4 regions of the Oceanobacillus sp. FSL W7-1309 genome follow, and region 1 is predicted to be linked to each of the others. Evidence: riboswitches for the same ligand, from Rfam matches in the RefSeq annotation. Region 1 holds a riboswitch; each other region holds the start of a gene.
The links. A riboswitch is a leader RNA that binds a small molecule or an ion and turns the genes downstream of it on or off. The one in region 1 is predicted to bind S-adenosylmethionine.
Positions count from the first base shown of each region.

Region 1 (4,743 bases):
ATTGCAACGAGTGCACTAAGCGATGCTGGTGTAGTCAATGCAGATGACTATGTATGGCTTGGCGGTGAAACGGCGACATTATACGATACAGATCAGGTAACCAATCGAGATCAGGGGTTAATTATACCTGCCCTTCTGCTCATTATAGCGGTATTACTTATCGTTTTCCTAAGGTCCATTGTGGCAATGGTCTATTTATTGTCAACCGTTATCATTTCGTATTTATCTGCGCTTGGTTTAGGGTGGATTGTGCTCCATCATATATTTGGAGTTACAGAAATTCAAGGATTAATTCCGCTCTATGTATTCGTCTTTTCGGTTGCCCTAGGTATTGACTACAACATATTCCTTGTTTCTAGTCTATGGAGCAATCGAAAGGAAATGCCGCTCAAACAGGCTATTTCTAAAAGTGTTGCAGAAACGGGAAGTGTAATTAGTTCAGCAGGGCTTATTCTAGCTGGTACGTTTTCGGTTCTAGCTGTAATGCCTTTGCAGGTGCTTGTTCATTTCGGTACGATTACTGCGATCGGAATCTTGCTGGATACTTTTATCGTCAGACCATTGCTTGTTCCAGCAATTACAACAGTACTTGGGCGTTTTGCGTTCTGGCCTGGTAAGCTATGGAAGCTTCGGGATGATGAGAGTTTGAAAGAACGTGTGAGTGAAGAATGATTTTTGAGTTCGGCTGCTGGCAGAGGTGTCAGCAGCTTTTTATATACTATTACTTTCAAGTGCGAAATTCCAAAATGCCTTATTTGTTGCTATACAGGCTAATTAATTTGTCATAAAGAACGTGGAGTGGTATGATATTATATGCTTAATTCGCAGTTAATTAATAGGAATTATAGAGTTAAGGGGGATTGTTTTAAAAGAAAAATTGAAATTTATAATATGGTGGGGAGTATGTGAATAAATTAGGATTGATGAAGTTGTGTAAATAGTAGAATAAGATCTACCTTATACTCAAAATATCAACACGTGGAGTGTGGTTAAATTGAAAAAAGCATTATTATTAATTTTACTTATATCGGGTTTATTGGTTATTTCTGCATGTGCTGGTGACGGAGCAGATGAATCAGAGAATGCAGAGGAACAAAAGGATCTGACAGTTGGATTAGCTGCAGAGCCAGTATCGCTGGATCCGCACGCTGCAAATGATGGTAACTCCTTATATGTGATGAATGCCATCTATGATACGTTGGTTGAACAAAACACAGATTTGGAGATTCAACCAGCTTTAGCTGAGAGCCTTGAACAAATTGAAGATACTGTCTGGGAAGCAAAGCTTAGAGAAGATGTTACGTTCCATGATGACAGTGCATTTAACGCGGAAGTAGTAAAAGCGAACCTGGATCGCGTTCTTGATCCTGATATGGGCTCACCGCTAGCCTTTTTATTCGATATGATTGATTCCGTGGAAGTAGTAGACGAATATACGGTACAGATTCATACAAAATATCCTTTTTCAGCATTGCCATCTCATTTGGCACATCCGGGCGGGCATATGATCAGTCTTGAGGCGATTGAAAAGGATAATGAAGCAATAGCTAATGGTGGAGAACCGTTTGCAACAGTTAATGAGAACCCAATCGGTACAGGATATTTCAAATATGATGACCGAACAAGTGGAGAACAAATAAAAGTTGTAAAAAATGAAGACTATTGGGGAGATAAGGCCGGTGTAAATTCGGTAACCTTTAAATTTGTCCCAGAGGATTTAACACGAATTGCAGAGCTGCAAACGGGTGATTCGGATATCATTTATCCAGTAAATACAAGCAATATTGACGAAGTGGATACGAATGAAGGTACACACGTTAAACAATCGGATAGCGCAAGTATGTCTTATCTTGGCTTCAATGTAGAAAAAGAACCATTTACAGATCCTAGGGTAAGACAGGCGATTGCAAAAGCAATTAATAAAGAAGAAATTATCGAAGGGGTACTAAATGGTGTGGCCTTACCAGCAAAAGGACCGCTCGCGCCTACCGTGTTTGGGTATGATGAGGATGTAGAGCCTATCGATTATAACATTGAGGAAGCAAAGGAACTATTAAAGGAAGCGGGCTATGAGGATGGTTTCAATGCGACAATCATGGCCTACGATACAAATACATCGGATATCGCGCAGGTTATCCAAGCAGAACTAAAAGAAATTGGTATCACTATTGACATTGAGATGACCGAAGTAGGAACTTATTTAGAAGTGACTGGTAATGGCGGTGTTGATATGTTTATCGGAAGCTGGGGGACTGTAACATTGGATGCGGATTACGGACTGTACCCGATGTTTCATTCAGCAAATGCCGGAAATCCAGGAAACAGGTCTTTTTATGCGAATGATGAGGTAGATGAGTTGCTGGAGGAGGCAAGACAAGAGGGAGCGGAAGAAGAAAGACTGCAACTATATAGTGAAGCACAACAAATAATTGTAGATGAAGCTCCAATCGTTCCACTTTACCATTCTGTATTGCTAGCTGGTTTAAGGGATGAAGTGAGTGGATTTTATCAGTATCCAAGTAGTTTCCCATTTTTGCGTGATGTAACGATTGATTGACAGATAAATTGAATTTTAAAATAACATTGACTTTTTCATCGTGAAGGTGTAATTTTAATACAATTGAATATTGAACTTCTTATCAAGAGAGGTGGAGGGATATGGCCCTTTGATACCTCGGCAGCGGGCTCAATTTATTGAGTACTGTGCCAATTCCATCAGACACTGGTCTGAAAGATAAGAAGAGGTGCCCTGAATTTATCTACCCTCTTCTTATGGAAGGGGGTTTTTGCTTTGTCTTTGTAATTGAATATTCGTTTGGAATAAGGTGATGTAAATATTAAGGGAGTGACTAGTTGTGACAGAATATGGTGTATGGACAATTATACTGGCATTAGGATATACATTTGCGCTCATATCGGCAGGGCAAATTGCCAAAAGACGTGTGACAAAGAAAGATAGTTATTTTGTTGGAAATCGGAATTTCAATAAATGGATTGTTGCGTTTTGTATAACTGGATTATTCTCGGGATCCACATTTATCTCTATTTTGGAGTTATCTTATTTAACCGGTATCTCCGCAATCTGGTATGGGGTGGCGGAAATGGTTCAAATATTTATTATTGCTTTGTTGATTATCCGTTCTTTCCGGAAAAAGATGCTTGTAACGGTTTCTGGTTTGATAGGAGATACGTATGGTAGAACGGCAAAAGGCTTATCAGGAGCAATTACTGCATTTGCCTTTCCCATGTGGTCCGTTGCCACGGCAATCGCATTTGCTTCTGCATTTCATGTGTTTACAGGTATTTCATTGAGTTTATCCGTTGCGTTTACTGCTATTTTACTTTTTATCTATTTACAAGCTGGTGGCATGTGGTCCATTGCCTTTACACAAACGATGAATATGTTTGCATTCGGATTAATGATCGTAATTGGAGTTGTTGCCTTTTTCATCAATCCCGGAATATCAGGTTTAGCTGCATTGAACATGGAGCGTCCAGAAATGTTTAACTTTGGAAGTGTCGGACTGCAAGTAATTGTCGTCTGGTTTGGGACGTTCCTCGTTAACGTCATTCTGGCTCAGGCTGCTTTCCAAATGGCATTATCCTCCCGCTCGCCAGAAGAGGGTCAAAAAGGACTTGTCATGGCTGGATTCATGGCGATTCCATTTATAGTCGGTGGCGTTATCTTCGGAATATCAGCTGCCACCGTTGTGCCGAATGCATCCACTGGACTTATCGCGATTCCCCAGTACTTGATGGAAGTCTTGCCTGCCCCATTAGTAGGTTTGTTTTTCCTTGGTGTATGGGGTTGTGCACTCGGATGGGGTGGACCTTGTCAGTTCTCAGGTGCCACAAGTCTCGGACGTGATGTGGGAAGTGCGATTAATCCAAATGCCACAGGGGACCAGCTTATTAAATATACGAAAATCTCGCTGCTGCTTTTAACCGGCCTGATGATTGCGTTTGGCTTATTGCGAACAGAGCAATCGGCATGGTGGAATGTATTTGCTTGGACGATACGAAACAGTGCCACGTTTGCACCGGTAGTAGCCGCATTATTCTGGCCGGTGGTAACGAAGCGAGCTGTAGTTGCTTCCTTGTTCACTGGATTTACTAGTGGACTGTTATGGTATTACCTGGGCGGCTGGCATCCACAGGAATTTTATCTAAACATACACCCGGTTTGGATTGGAAGCTCGGTTAATATCCTGACAATTACGTTGGTGACGTTGGCTAATAGAAGAACGAGTTTAAGATTGCGAAAAACAGATCGCTTTGGTTACTTGGGATTAATTGGAGGAGTAATTTTTACACTGGTTAATATTTTATACTTTGAACAGGCGTATAATAGTGGATTGTTTGGGTTGTTTATGTTTGTAGCTATATTGAGTTACTTTATAGCAGCAATTCGGTTTGTGAGGTTAGATGAGCGGGGAGCGATAGTTGTAGAAGAACAGGAATACATTGCGTCCAACAGTTAAGAACATAACACCATTCAATTTCTAAATAGATAGAAAGTTTATCTACCGGTTAATAGGGGTATAGATGATTTATCGCAATGAAAAGTAATGAGTAAAAGTGTTAATAGGGAATGGAGGTAGAATAAGTATGGATTTAATTATCACTGCTTTCGTTGCCTTGATTGGTGTCTTTGTATTAACCATTAGGGCGTTTACAGCGGTTTATAAAAATAGATTGAAGGATTCTAATTAGGAGAGAGATTTCTATTAAATAATGCATAAG
Region 1 is NZ_JBBOBX010000001.1:1,712,843-1,717,585, forward strand. Features, by position in the region: gene NST46_RS08015 (MMPL family transporter) at 1-672, shown strand, start outside; gene NST46_RS08020 (glutathione ABC transporter substrate-binding protein) at 995-2,557, shown strand; SAM riboswitch class I at 2,634-2,741, shown strand; gene NST46_RS08025 (sodium:solute symporter family protein) at 2,856-4,481, shown strand.

Region 2 (4,743 bases), on a different contig from region 1:
ACAGTTACTTCCATTCTTGAATCAAATAAATGTTTATGATCATTGATGTGAAGATGCTCACGATAATCGGACTGTAGAATCCCAGTAAAAAATTCTCCAACAGCGCCTGAACCATAGCTGTATAAACCAACCCTTGATCCGGCTTCTAATCCCTCGTTAAGTTCAAGAAGCGATAACAAGCTTAAGTATAAAGATCCCGTGTAGATGTTTCCAACGTTTCGATTATATTGCGTACTTACTTGATAATTCGCAACCAATCTTTCGTTGTCTTCCTCTGTACCTTCATCTAAAATCGTACGTAACGCCTTTAATCCCATCTTTGTATATGGCAAGTGGTAACAAATTGCCTCAAAATCTTTCAATTCAAGACCTGACTTTTCTTTATACTGCTCCCAAACCTTCGAAAAGAAGTATATGTATTGCTCATTGGAAAACTTTCCATCAACAAACGCTTTGTCAGAGTAAATCGGTCTCCAGAAATCCATAATGTCATTTGTGAAATAAGCACTATGCTCTTCAAGGACCATGATTCTTGGATTTGCACTAATCACCATCGCAACTGCACCTGCACCTTGTGTGGATTCACCGGGGGTATTTAGACCGTACCTCGCGATATCAGAACCTATTACCAATACCTTGCTTTCCGGATTTAATGCAATATGCCCTTTTGCCAATTGAATTCCAGCAGTTGCACCGTAGCATGCCTGCTTCATTTCAACAGTACGTGCATGGGGATTTAACCCAAGTAAATTATGTACATAGACCCCTGCAGACTTCGAGTTATCAATACCTGATTCGGTACCAAAAATAACAAAATCAATTTTCTCTTTATCTGCCTCGTTTAAAATCCCAAGTGCAGCGTTCGCAGCCAATGTAACCGGGTCTTGTGTAATTGGCGGAATCGCCATTTTTTCCTGTCCAATTCCAACGGTGAACTTTTCCGGCTCTATGTCTCTTGCAACAGCTAATTTGTTCATATCTACATATAAATGCGGTGTATAAAAACCTATCTTATCAATCCCTATATTCAATGCCCTGCTCCTTTACAACTACCAAAATTTTATACTGTACTGTTTCGTGTAATAGTGCACAACTATTATTTTTTAAATTAAACAACAGTTAAATGATAATATAATGTATTACGAAAAACAACTCATTTGAAGTTAGATGGAAAGGTTTTCTAAACTACCGGATTAGCTAATTTGTCTGTATGATTGATTATCTATCAGCGCTCACGATGACTCATAATTTCAATCTCTTGTAGGGCCTGTGTTGCTAATTGATCAGCCTCACGGTTCATTTTCCGGGACACATCTTTATAAGTTGGGGCAATTCCAAGCTGTTCTAACTTTTGTTCAATCCGATTAATCCATGCTGCTAGCTCCTTTTCATAGCATGGCCATTCCCCATCCAACTGATGAATGACAACCTTTGAATCTCCAACAAATGTTACTGGTAAGTGGTGCACACCTAATAGCTCTAATTCAGTTAATCCTAAATGAAGCGCCGCATATTCTGCTTCATTATTATTTATAAGGTCTTCCACTAAAGCATTTTTTCTTATCCGATAGGCCTTTTCATTTTGCTCATAGTAAATGACACAGCCAAGACCTGCTTTATCTGTCTTCAAGTCAAATCCACCATCAAAATAGACAGTTATATCATGCGGTTCCGTTTTAATTTCTTCCATGTATTTCTTTAATTGCTTATAGGTCCAGCTTCTATCATTGCTATCAATAAATGTTAATTGCTTGATTCTTCCAGTTTTCTCCATGTCTTCAGCAATGATGACGGCTTGTCCAGCTTGCATCATATCTGAGCTAAGCATCGTCTCTAATCCCTTTTTTGTACGATATGTTAATTCCATTCTCATTTGCATAGATAACCCCCCCTTTTTACTTGGATATAAAACAAAATAAATGTCATAAAATCTGAATAAAACACATTTAATGAATGAACCTCTCATTCATATTATTTTATATTGTATCCTAAAATGCACATATCTTAGCAACACCACAAATTTGTTTTAATAATAACAAAAATGTATTTAATAAAACAATTCAATTGACAAAACTATAAAATTTATGCAAAATGGACTTAACAACTGAATATTCGTTATTTTCTTATCCAGAGAGGTGGAGGGATTTGGCCCTACGATACCTCGGCAACAGGCTTTTTTAAGTACTGTGCTAATTCCAACAAGCATTAATGCTTGGTAGATAAGAAGAGTAAAGTGAATAATACATACATGACCTCTTCTTTTCGGAAGGGGTCTTTTTATGTTTTCCCACCTTTTCTTATCACCACGAATACAATTTCCCACTAATGACAGCTTCAAAGGAGTGAATTAAAAGGTAGTGAAGAAAATGAAATGAGGTAATTGCTACTTTTAACGATAAAGGAGGACAGAAAAATGAGTTTATTAAGTGCTCTTGAAGAAAGGATCCTTATTGGTGACGGTGCAATGGGAACGTTGCTGTATTCATACGGCGTTGACCGTTGCTTTGAAGAATTGAATTTAACACATGAGGAACAAATTACCCGTATTCATCGATCATATATTGAGGCGGGATCCGATTTAATCCAAACCAATACGTACGGAGCAAATTACATTAAGCTTGCTCGTTATGGCTTAGAAGATCAAGTTAAAAAAATCAATACCAAAGCAGTGGAACTTGCTAGAAAGGCTGCTAAAAAAGACACTTTTGTTCTCGGAACTATCGGAGGGATACATGGCGCACAAGCATTAAATGATACAAAAGAAGAAATCAAACGAAGCTTTCGAGAACAGCTATATTGCTTACTGTTAGAAGGTGTAGATGGCCTTATTTTAGAAACCTATTACAATCTTGATGAGCTATTAACCGTATTAGAAATTGCCCGAGAAGAAACAACAATACCGATTATCACAAATGTCTCCATGCACGTACCAGGTATTCTTGAAAATGGTATCCAGCTAAAGGATGCTTTACAACGGCTAGAAGATACGGGTAGTAGTATTGTTGGCGTCAACTGTCACTTAGGTCCATTTCATATGCTGCAATCATTAAAAGATGTTCCATTGTCAGATAAGACATTCTTAGCGGCTTACCCAAACGCTAGTCTGCCAGCTTATCACGAGGGCAAGCTCGTTTACGAAAATAAACCTGACTATTTCACTCGATGCGCCGAAGATTTTCGCAATGAAGGTGTTCGCTTGCTTGGCGGTTGCTGCGGAACAACCCCTGAGCATATCAAAGGATTAGCGCAAGGAGTTCGTAATTTAAAGCCATTAACGGAAAAGAAGATTATTAGAAAGCCTTCCCCTATTGAAGTAACACGTAATCAGACGACTAAAGAGACCCCTTTAGTCGATATCGTAAAGAAAAGACATTCCATCATCGTTGAGCTAGATGCTCCGAAGCATCTGCAAACAGACGCATATATGGAAGGAGTGAAGGCATTAAAGAAGGCTGGTGTCGATGCAATTACATTAGCTGACAACTCGTTAGCATCACCAAGAATTAGCAATATTGCGATCGCCGAAAAAATAAAACAAGAGGTTGGGCTAAGACCTCTCGTTCACTTAACTTGCCGCGATCGTAATTTAATCGGGCTGCAATCCCATTTAATGGGACTCGACACGTTAGGGATTCATGAAATTTTGGCAATTACGGGAGACCCAACGAAAATCGGCGACTTCCCAGGTGCCACTTCTGTTTTTGATGTAACATCGTTCGATCTAATTAAACTAATCAAGCAATTTAATAAAGGGCTTTCCTTTTCTGGTAATTCCTTACGACGGAAAACTTCTTTCAAAGTTGGTGCAGCTTTTAATCCAAATGTGGCTCATCTTGATAAGGCAGTCAAACGAATGGAAAAAAAGATTAGCTATGGTGCCGATTATTTTCTAACACAACCGATCTTCAATAAGGAGCAAATCATACAGCTGCATGAAGCAACAGCGCACATCCAAACACCTATTTATATAGGAATTATGCCGCTGACATCAACAAGAAATGCTGAATTTCTCCACAATGAAGTACCAGGAATTAAATTAAATCACAATGTTAGAGATAGAATGCGCTTTGTCTCGAACGATCGAGACAAATCGATTGAACAAGGGATTTCAATAGCAAAGGAACTTATTGATGTATCCTTACGATATTTCCATGGTATCTATTTAATTACACCTTTCGCACGTTATGACATGATTATTCGTCTTATTGAATATATCCAGGAAAAAGTCCCCAAAAGTAACTTCGAGGAGGTGTTGTCAGCAACCCCGCACAGCCTATAGTAAGAATTAAGATGAAAACAAATGAGGAGGAAATGAAATGACAAATGTGATTAGCTCAAACTTAGGTTACCCAAGAATCGGGAAGAAAAGAGAATGGAAGCGCGCCTTGGAAGGATACTGGAATAAGCAATTATCCGAAAAGGAACTTTTAGAGAAAACTGATGCCATTAGATTCGCAAACTTAAAAAAGCAAAAAGAAATTGGTATCGATCTTGTACCGGTTGGCGATTTTACACTATACGATCACGTCCTAGATACTTCCGCTATGTTCGGTGTTGTACCAGATCGTTTTAACTATGATGGCGGAAAGGTTAACCTCGAAACATATTTTGCTATTGCTCGCGGTACAGAAAATGCGGTTGCCTCTGAGCTTACGAAATGGTTTAATACAAACTATCATTATATCGTTCCAGAGCTTGAAAATGTGACACCAACGTTAACAGAAAATCTCCCGCTAAAATTCT
Region 2 is NZ_JBBOBX010000002.1:1,178,410-1,183,152, forward strand. Features, by position in the region: gene NST46_RS18515 (hydroxymethylglutaryl-CoA synthase) at 1-1,031, opposite strand, end outside; gene NST46_RS18520 (reverse transcriptase-like protein) at 1,226-1,879, opposite strand; SAM riboswitch class I at 2,121-2,226, shown strand; gene NST46_RS18525 (bifunctional homocysteine S-methyltransferase/methylenetetrahydrofolate reductase) at 2,414-4,279, shown strand; gene metE (5-methyltetrahydropteroyltriglutamate--homocysteine S-methyltransferase) at 4,317-4,743, shown strand, end outside.
Region 2: another riboswitch for S-adenosylmethionine. It lies ahead of NST46_RS18525 (bifunctional homocysteine S-methyltransferase/methylenetetrahydrofolate reductase); the one in region 1 lies ahead of NST46_RS08025 (sodium:solute symporter family protein).

Region 3 (4,743 bases), 640 kb from region 1:
TAAGGAATGCCATAATTGAATAAGTGACTGATTACTTGTCATACCTACTAGTAACGCATGAAACTCCATGTCTGCATCAACATTCCTAATTTGACTATCGAAAGAATCCTGCATTTGCTGGATGTAGAGATAAAGTAGATGTTTATCTTTTTCTAGAGCTTCTGGAGATATTTGTGTTAGGGCATGCTTTTCTAATAAAATACGACTATCATATAAATTCCTAATATCCTCAATATCAAACTTCCCTACTACTGTCCTACCATTTGAAAGTCTCTTAACCAACCGCTCAGCTTCTAATTTTGAAAGAGCTTCACGTATAGGTCCCCTGCTCACATTTAATTCGCTTGATAATTGGGATTCCTTTAAGTGTTCACCTTCCTTATATCGATTTAACATAATTTCTTTACGCAAATAAGCAAGTACTTGTTCACTTACATGCATTTTCCCTATATTCATTACTACATGCAGGCCTCCTAACAAATAAATAAATTGAATATTCTGTAATGTAGACAGTTTACAATTATTAATTCATATTGTATTCGCTTACTTTTATTATGTCAATAATTATTTGAATATATTTTTTATTCTGCTCATTAGTTTATCCAATAAATTAAATCAAATATTACCTCCCCAAATCTACATTCACATCGATTGTAGTTTTGAAAAGAAGTACCATAAGCAAACGAGAAAAAGACGGAGGTGACAAAAATGGATTTTAACTAAGACAGTGTTGTTTGTCCAATTCGATTTTTCTTATCAACCATACGTTATATTAGGAGGAGATTTTAATGAAACTTTATTTAGACCCAGGTCATGGCGGAACAGATTCCGGTGCTACTGGAAATGGAATACAAGAAAAAGATGTTGTTCTTGATATCGCGTTGCGAATACGCGATCTGCTAATTGGAAACTACAGTAATGTTAGTGTTCAAATGAGTCGTACTGGAAACACAACAAAAAGTCTCGCCCAACGAACAAATGAAGCAAATGCATGGGGTGCTGATTATTTTCTATCTATTCATTGTAATGCATTTAACGGCTCTGCTGATGGCTATGAGGATTTCATTCATAGCAGCCTTTCAGATAGTTCACAGACTGCTAGATATCGAGACATTCTACATGCAGAAATAATTAAAGTTAACGGATTACGAAATCGTGGTAAAAAGAAAGCTAATTTCCATGTATTACGTGAGTCGTCCATGCCAGCAATGCTAACGGAAAATGGTTTTATCGACCATAGTGGAAATGCAGCTTTAATGAAACAGAACGCATGGAAGCAGCGAGTAGCAGAAGGGCATGTCAACGGACTAGCGAGAGCATTTAACCTGCAAGAAAAAAACGGAGGTCCTGGTACCGGCCAACTGTATAAGGTTATTGCTGGTTCCTTTAAATCAAAAGCAAATGCAGATGATCGTGTATCTTTCCTAAATTCTAAAGGCATTCAAGCTTTTGTAGAACAGGTTACGATTTCAGGTGAAACTTGGTATCGCGTTCAGGCTGGTGCATTTACAAACAGGACAAATGCAGAGAATCATTTACAGGTTGTCCGTAACACTGGAATCGATGCATTTATTATCATCCAGTAAATATATAACAGATTTAGTATGAATAAATGAAATCAATTGACTTTTCAACCAATAGATTATAAGATATATGAAATAACAAATTCATAAACACTCTTATGAAGAGCGGCGGAGGGACTGGCCCGATGAAGCCCGGCAACCATTCCAGTTAAATTCAACTGAGAATAGGTGCTAATTCCTGCAAAATACAATATGTATTTTGGAAAATAAGAGGATGGTTACTTGTCAAGTATATCCATGCCTCTCTTTTTTAGAGAGGCATTTTTATTTTCCCGAAATACGATAAGGAGACGCTCAGATGACAACAGCAATTGTGAAAGGCGCACCAGGACATTATCGAATCGGAGAAGGCATTTTAAAAGAGTTACGTGTACTTCTTTCAGAGTTAGGCGTGAAGAAAATACATATTCTTAGCGGCAGGAAGGCATGGAATGCTGCCTCTCCTTATATACCAGAGGAGCTTGATCGTTCAAACATCACGTTTGTGGAAGGACATTGTACGCTTGAGGCTGTCGAACAATTCGCAACTTCATTTCAACATGATGGGGTTGATGCAGTAATCGGTATTGGCGGGGGGACAGCACTCGATCTCACTAAAGCCTCAGCTGTAAAAGCCGGGATTAAATCCGTACTTATCCCAACAATCGCAGCTACCTGTGCAGCTTGGACACCATTAAGTGTATTTTATCAAGCTGATGGTACCCATTCACACTATACCGAGTTCCCAGTAGCAAATACACTCGTGCTGATTGAGCCAGCTATTATTGCTGGTGCGCCACCTGAATACTTGAAGGCCGGTATTGGTGACACACTCGCTAAATATTATGAAGCAGATGCTTTAGTTCGATCCTTTTACAAGGATAAGGATTTACCTGTTTGGCTTCAGATTTCTCAATTCTCCGCAGCTTTGTGCAGAGATATCTTACTAAAGGATGGAAAAGAAGCACTAGAATCGGTATCCAATAAAAAGGTATCGGATGCACTCATACGCGTTATTGAAACAATTATTATGACTGGTGGCATGGTCGGCGGATTCGGGGAAAAGGCCGGAAGAATTGCTGGTGCACATTCCGTCCATAATGGATTAACAGAGGCTAAAAGCATCAAGCAATTTTTACATGGAGAAATCGTGTCCTATGGTATCTTAGTTCAATTGGCTCTAGAAGAAAAGGATGAAGAGCTAAAAAGACTATTAGCAGTATATGATGATTGGGGGCTTCCAGCATCATTAAATCATTTATCCATTGACGCTCGAGACGAGGAACTATTGCAACGTATTATTAAGAAAACATTACTGCCTCAAGAATCGATTCATTTAATGGCGGAAGAAATTACAGAAGATACATTAATAAATGCCATTCTCAAAGTAGAGAGGCTAGCAGTTCCAACAACTAATTAATCAACTTTAGAAAGAGGGATACATAATGAAAAAATTACTATTCACAGGATTACTTGCATGCATGTTGGCAGTACTTGCCGCATGTGGTGGCGGCTCAGATGAAGCAGAAGGATTATTGGAAGACGGTAAATTAAAAGTCGGTGTAACATCAGGACCACATGAACAAATCTTAGAAAAGGTTGCAGAGCTTGCTGAAGAGGATGGCCTAACAATTGAATTAGTTTCTTTCAGCGATTATGTCATGCCAAATGTTAGTTTATCTGAAGGCGAGCTTGATTTAAACAGCTTCCAAACCGAGCCATTTTTTGACCATATGAATGAAGAACGCGGATTAGATTTAATTAAAGTTGCAGATACGGTTACATTCCCGATGGGGATTTACTCAGAAGGTGTAACAGATGTAGCAGATCTCGAGGACGGCGCCCGTATCGGTCTTCCAAGTGACCCGACAAACAGTGGACGTGCATTACTATTGTTTGAACAAGCAGGTTTAATTAAAATAGAAGAAGGTCTTGGCGTAAATGCAACGGTAAATGACATTGCTGAGAACCCAAACAATTATGAATTCATCGAGCTTGATCCAGCGCAAATCCCGCGCCAGTTAGGTGAAGTTGATGCAGCTGCCATTAATTCAAACTTTGCCATGGATGCAGGTCTCGTACCTGGTGAAGACTCAATCTTTATTGAACAGGATTCTACATTTGTAAACTTAATCGCGGTTCGTGAAGAAAACAAGGATGACGAAGCTGTACAACAGTTTATCGATATTTACCAATCCGATGAAGTAAAACAATTTGTTGAGGAAACCTTCCAAGGCTCAGTTGTTCCTGGATGGTAGGAGGAACAAAACGGAAGTGCCCAGTTAGCGACGTACAGAGGTGAGAGAAGTCCAGCTACAGCTTTAGCGCTGGAGCTGGACGTGACTGTTCGTGCAGCTAAGTTATTACCCATAGTATTAACATTTAAAAGTTACCAGGCTAACTAAAAAGGCTGACAATAATGTTGTCAGCCTTTTTTATATGTCCAGCTCTTTAGGAGATTCTCCCTTTTTATTCATTAACCGAATTCCAATCGGATCGATTTCCAAAATGGTATAGTTAGGATCATCCGGTCCTTCAAAATATAGTTTCATATCATCATTCCAAAATTTCTTTTTCAGGTCATCCGTATCGTTTAAGGATACCTTCCCTTGATATTCTACATATTCATCTCCAAATCCATCGCCTTCATAACCAATTAAAATATGTGTAAATGGATTTTTCTCAATTTCTTCTGTTTTATCGGCATCTTTATGCGTCGGTGTGTAAAGCTTCAAACCATCATGAAAAAATGTCATATACCTAGAGTGCGGTTTATCGTTCTTCACCGTTGCCATCGTGCCTGTATGACTTTCATTAAGGATTTTTTCTACATCTGCTTTAATCTCTGATTGACTCACAAGTATACACTCCTTTTTATCGTCTGCTATAAGTAGTGTTCCTTTTCTGGCCAATATTAAACATCCTGCATTACCGTTCAATTCTAAAATGTTGCCATTCAAATGGAAAGAGGGCTTGATACTTCCTTTGTAGAAATCGATCATCGATTAAAGCGATTGTTCCTTGGTCTGATTCAGATCGGATTAATCTGCCCCCCGCCTGAAGCACTTTATTCATTCCAGGAAAGACATAGGCATAATCATAGCCATTTCGGCCAATCGAGTTGAAATAGTCCTTGATAATATCTCTTTCCAATCCAATTTGCGGCAGTCCAACACCAACA
Region 3 is NZ_JBBOBX010000001.1:1,069,790-1,074,532, forward strand. Features, by position in the region: gene NST46_RS04820 (GntR family transcriptional regulator) at 1-456, opposite strand, end outside; gene NST46_RS04825 (N-acetylmuramoyl-L-alanine amidase) at 789-1,586, shown strand; SAM riboswitch class I at 1,677-1,796, shown strand; gene NST46_RS04830 (iron-containing alcohol dehydrogenase family protein) at 1,882-2,982, shown strand; gene NST46_RS04835 (MetQ/NlpA family ABC transporter substrate-binding protein) at 3,008-3,820, shown strand; gene NST46_RS04840 (pyridoxamine 5'-phosphate oxidase family protein) at 3,998-4,420, opposite strand; gene NST46_RS04845 (ATP-dependent DNA helicase) at 4,491-4,743, opposite strand, start outside.
Region 3: another riboswitch for S-adenosylmethionine. It lies ahead of NST46_RS04830 (iron-containing alcohol dehydrogenase family protein); the one in region 1 lies ahead of NST46_RS08025 (sodium:solute symporter family protein).

Region 4 (4,743 bases), on a different contig from region 1:
GTGCGCAACTCATCATTCGGTATCTGCTCTGCTCTACGCTTCCAGTAATTCATTTCCTCATCAACCATTGGAAAGATTCGTTTAAACACGATTCTTAGTAATGTAATCGCATTTTTTGGTACCTTTGTCAATCTATTTCCTCCATTCCAATTGGTGAAATTTGCTATACTAATTATAGCATCATATACAATAGGAAAACAAAAAACAAGGGGATGTAAACATGATTAGGCCTTACAAAAATATTTATCCAACCATTCACGAAACTGCTTTTATTGCAAAAGATGCTGTAATAAATGGAGACGTTACGATTGATGAGGAATCTAGTGTTTGGTTTAAAGCAATTATCCGCGGTGATGTTGCGCCAACTCGAATTGGGAAACGGGTTAACATCCAGGATTTTTGTATGCTGCATCAAAGCCCAAATAAGACACTTCTCATTGAAGATGATGTCACAATCGGCCATCAAGTTACCTTACACTCTGCTATCGTTCGGAAAAATGCCTTAATTGGAATGGGATCGATTATCTTGGATGGTGCGGAAATCGGAGAAAATGCATTCGTTGGTGCAGGAAGTCTTGTGCCACCCGGAAAGAAAGTACCTCCTAACACGTTAGTAATGGGAAGACCGGCAAAGGTTGTACGCGAGCTATCTGAAAAAGATTATGCGGAAATGGAACGGGTTCGTACATCTTATGTAGAAAAAGGTAAATATTATAAGGAAAATACAAATATGGGACATTAATCAGTTAGGGGCTTGAAATAATAGATCAAGCTCCTCTGTTTATCACCCTAAAAGACCAAAGAACTCAGACCTCAACGCTACAATGACAAGTGTGGAAATAAATATAACTTGACTGAGCGTAAATAGATAATCATTTTTCCCTTCTAGGTATTTCCACTCCATGTATGCTCGAAACAATTCCTGTATACCAGTGAAGATCATGCCAAGTAAAAATAAATACAGCGTAACATCAGAACTCGAGGAAATAGTTGTATAAATGAAATAAAATCCAGCACCTATGTATGCAATGACAGCTATTAATCGTAACCTTTTATCATACTTTTCATGTATATCGTTCACATAATTATTAGAAAACCATTTTGGACGCTTCACGTGCAATAATATTCTCATGATCGAATTAAATATAAAAATAATAAGTGAAAGCACACCTATTAATATGACAATATCCAGTAGTAGACCACTATTATCTTCATAATAGTACATGAGCATTCCTCTCTTTCTAGATTATAAATCGTATGCTAGCCCAAACTCCATCAGCTAAACAAAAAGCTGCACAACTCAATAAGAGCTGTACAGCTATAATATTATTTTGTCAATGCGATTAACTCATCAACTTTATCTGTTTTTTCCCATGAAAATGCAACATCCGTTCTACCAAAATGACCATATGCTGCTGTGTTTTTAAATATTGGCTGACGAAGGTCGAGCATCCGAATAATTCCTGCTGGGCGAAGATCGAATAATTTGCGAACCGCAGCTACAAGTGTTTCCTCGCTTACCTTTCCAGTACCAAATGTATTAATCGCAATGGATACAGGCTCTGCTACACCAATTGCATACGCCAATTGAACCTCACATGACTTCGCAAGACCTGCAGCAACGATGTTTTTTGCAACATAGCGAGCTGCATATGCAGCAGAGCGATCTACTTTCGTTGCATCCTTTCCACTAAATGCTCCACCGCCATGTCGTGCATACCCACCGTATGTGTCTACGATGATTTTACGACCAGTAAGTCCTACATCCCCCTGTGGTCCCCCAATTACAAAACGACCAGTTGGGTTAATGAAATACTTTGTGTTTTCATCCAAGAGATCAGCAGGTACAACGGCACGAACCACATGCTCAATCATATCTTTTTCAATTTGTTCAGTAGTAGTATCTTGGTGATGCTGTGTAGATATAACGATTGTGTCGATTCGGATAGGCTGATCATTTTCATCATATTCTACAGTAACCTGTGTTTTCCCATCCGGGCGCAGGTAATCTACAATTTTTTCTTTTCTTACATCAGCAAGGCGCTTCGCTAATTTATGCGCTAATGAAATCGGTAGTGGCATAAGCTCTTCGGTTTCATCACAAGCAAAACCAAACATTAACCCTTGATCTCCAGCTCCTATTGCATCAATTTCATCCTCGCTCATTTTTCCTTGGCGTGCTTCTAGTGCGGTGTCAACACCGCCAGCAATATCTGCTGACTGCTCATCAATTGCCGTCATTACAGCACATGTTTCCGAGTCAAAACCATATTTAGCTCGAGTATAGCCAATTCCTTTTATCGTTTCTCTTACAATAGCAGGAATATCTACATATGTGCTTGTCGAAATTTCCCCCGCTACTAACACTAATCCAGTTGTTACAGTTGTTTCACACGCAACTCGTGCATTCGGATCCTTTTTTAAAATTTCATCTAGGATAGCATCTGAAATTTGGTCTGACATTTTGTCTGGATGACCTTCTGTTACTGATTCTGAAGTAAATAAACGTCGATTTACAGCCATTAGGCTAAACTCTCCTTTATTGTATGTTACGGAACTCTAATTTAAATGTTCTACATATATTATTCAAAGTACCTTCAAAAGGTAAAACTTTTCCCACTGACCAGGTCAATCGCTTTTCTATGAATATCATTTTATATATAACTTCTCTATAAAAAACAAAAAAGCCTTTCCTTCAAAGACATGAGGAAAGGGTATACTGGCCTTTCGCTCTTATTGTTCAAGGAAGTGTTCCTTGCATCAGGTTAGCACCAATTCACATCATGTGATGGTTGCTGGGTTTCATCGGGTCTGTCCCTCCACCAACTCTGAATAAGAGTATCCGTTCAACCTTTAGATTAACGAAAGTAGCTGTAGGTGTCAACTATTTTCGGATGGTGGGCTATTATATATTTTTTATAATTTATTTTTAAATAGTATGGACTAATAATATAAATGTGTTATACTAATAAGCATCTTAAGAAAATAAAAGTTGTCACAAACGTATAAAATCCTTAAAAAGGCAGGAGATAATGACATGAAAACGGTGGAGAGATCATTAATTAAAGAGTTAAATGAACACAATAATATGCATATTAATTTGTCGGTAGCACAATTAGTAGAAAAAATTTTACGTTATCAAGAAGGAAGTCTTACTTCTACGGGTGCAATTCGAGCAACTACTGGAAAATATACTGGGCGTTCTCCCGAAGATAAATTTATTGTAAAAGATGAGGTTTGTACAGATTTTGTTGACTGGGGAAAGGTAAACCGTCCAATCGAAGAAAAAGTATTTGATAATCTTTACAGAAAAGTAATAGATTATTTAAAAGAAAAAGATGAACTTTATCAGTTTCAAGGGTTTGCTGGTGCGGATAAAAATTATCGCCTGCCAATTCAAGTCATCAATGAATACGCATGGCATAATCTTTTCTCACGTCAATTGTTTATCACGCCAACAGATGAAGAGTTAGAAAATCACCAAGCAGAGTTTACTGTTGTTTCTGCTCCAAATTTCAAAGCAGATCCAGCTGTCGATGGAACAAATTCGGAAACATTTATCTTAATCTCCTTTAAGAAACGTGTTGTTTTAATTGGAGGTACTGAATATGCCGGTGAAATAAAAAAATCTATCTTCTCAGTGATGAACTACTTGCTGCCAAAGCGAGATGTTTTGTCCATGCATTGCTCAGCAAATGTTGGTCTAGAAGGTGATGTAGCCCTGTTCTTCGGCCTTTCCGGCACAGGAAAAACAACATTATCCGCTGATCCTTACCGCCGTCTAATTGGAGATGATGAGCATGGCTGGAGCCCGAATGGCGTGTTCAATATTGAAGGTGGATGCTATGCAAAATGTATTAACCTATCGGAGGAAAAAGAACCCCAAATTTTCAATGCCATTCGCTATGGTTCTGTACTCGAAAATGTCGTTTTAAATGAAAAATCACGAATTCCTGATTATGATGATACGACATTAACAGAGAATACGCGTGCTGCATACCCGCTTGAGAATATTGATAACATTGTGTCACCAAGCGTTGCTGGCCATCCAAATACAATCATCTTTTTAACAGCAGATGCTTCTGGGACACTGCCGCCAATCAGTAAATTAACGAAAGAGCAAGCAATGTATCATTTTCTAAGCGGCTATACGAGCAAACTTGCAGGTACAGAGCGCGGGGTAACAGAACCGCAAGCAACTTTCTCAGCATGCTTTGGCTCTCCTTTCCTACCTTTGGCACCAGCAAAATATGCTGAAATGCTAGGTGAAAAAATTGATATGTACAATTCAAATGTGTTCCTAGTTAATACTGGCTGGACTGGCGGATCTTACGGTGTTGGAAACCGTATGAAGCTATCCTATACGCGTGCAATGATTCACTCTGCTCTAGAAGGCGAGCTGAATTCAATGGAAACTGTAAAAGATGAAATTTTCGGATTAGAAATTCCAATGCATGTTCCAGGAGTTCCAGATGAAGTACTCATTCCGAAGAAAACATGGAATGATCAAACAGCATATGAGGAGACGGCAAAATCACTAGCATTAAAATTCCATGAGAATTTCAAAAAATTCAATAATGCAAGTGATGCAATTAAAGAAGCCGGCCCGGTTTACCAAGGGTAATAATTCTGTTTACTCATCCCAAAAGGATTTTATTTATATGAGTGGAGTCAGTATCAGCATCATGCTGATAGCCAGCCTGTTTTTATGGGCTGGCTTTTTATGTTCCTCCCTCCAATTTT
Region 4 is NZ_JBBOBX010000002.1:1,333,652-1,338,394, forward strand. Features, by position in the region: gene NST46_RS19165 (tetraprenyl-beta-curcumene synthase family protein) at 1-68, opposite strand, end outside; gene NST46_RS19170 (gamma carbonic anhydrase) at 221-742, shown strand; gene NST46_RS19175 (DUF4181 domain-containing protein) at 785-1,225, opposite strand; gene metK (methionine adenosyltransferase) at 1,327-2,523, opposite strand; SAM riboswitch class I at 2,731-2,839, opposite strand; gene pckA (phosphoenolpyruvate carboxykinase (ATP)) at 3,038-4,624, shown strand.
Region 4: another riboswitch for S-adenosylmethionine. It lies ahead of metK (methionine adenosyltransferase); the one in region 1 lies ahead of NST46_RS08025 (sodium:solute symporter family protein).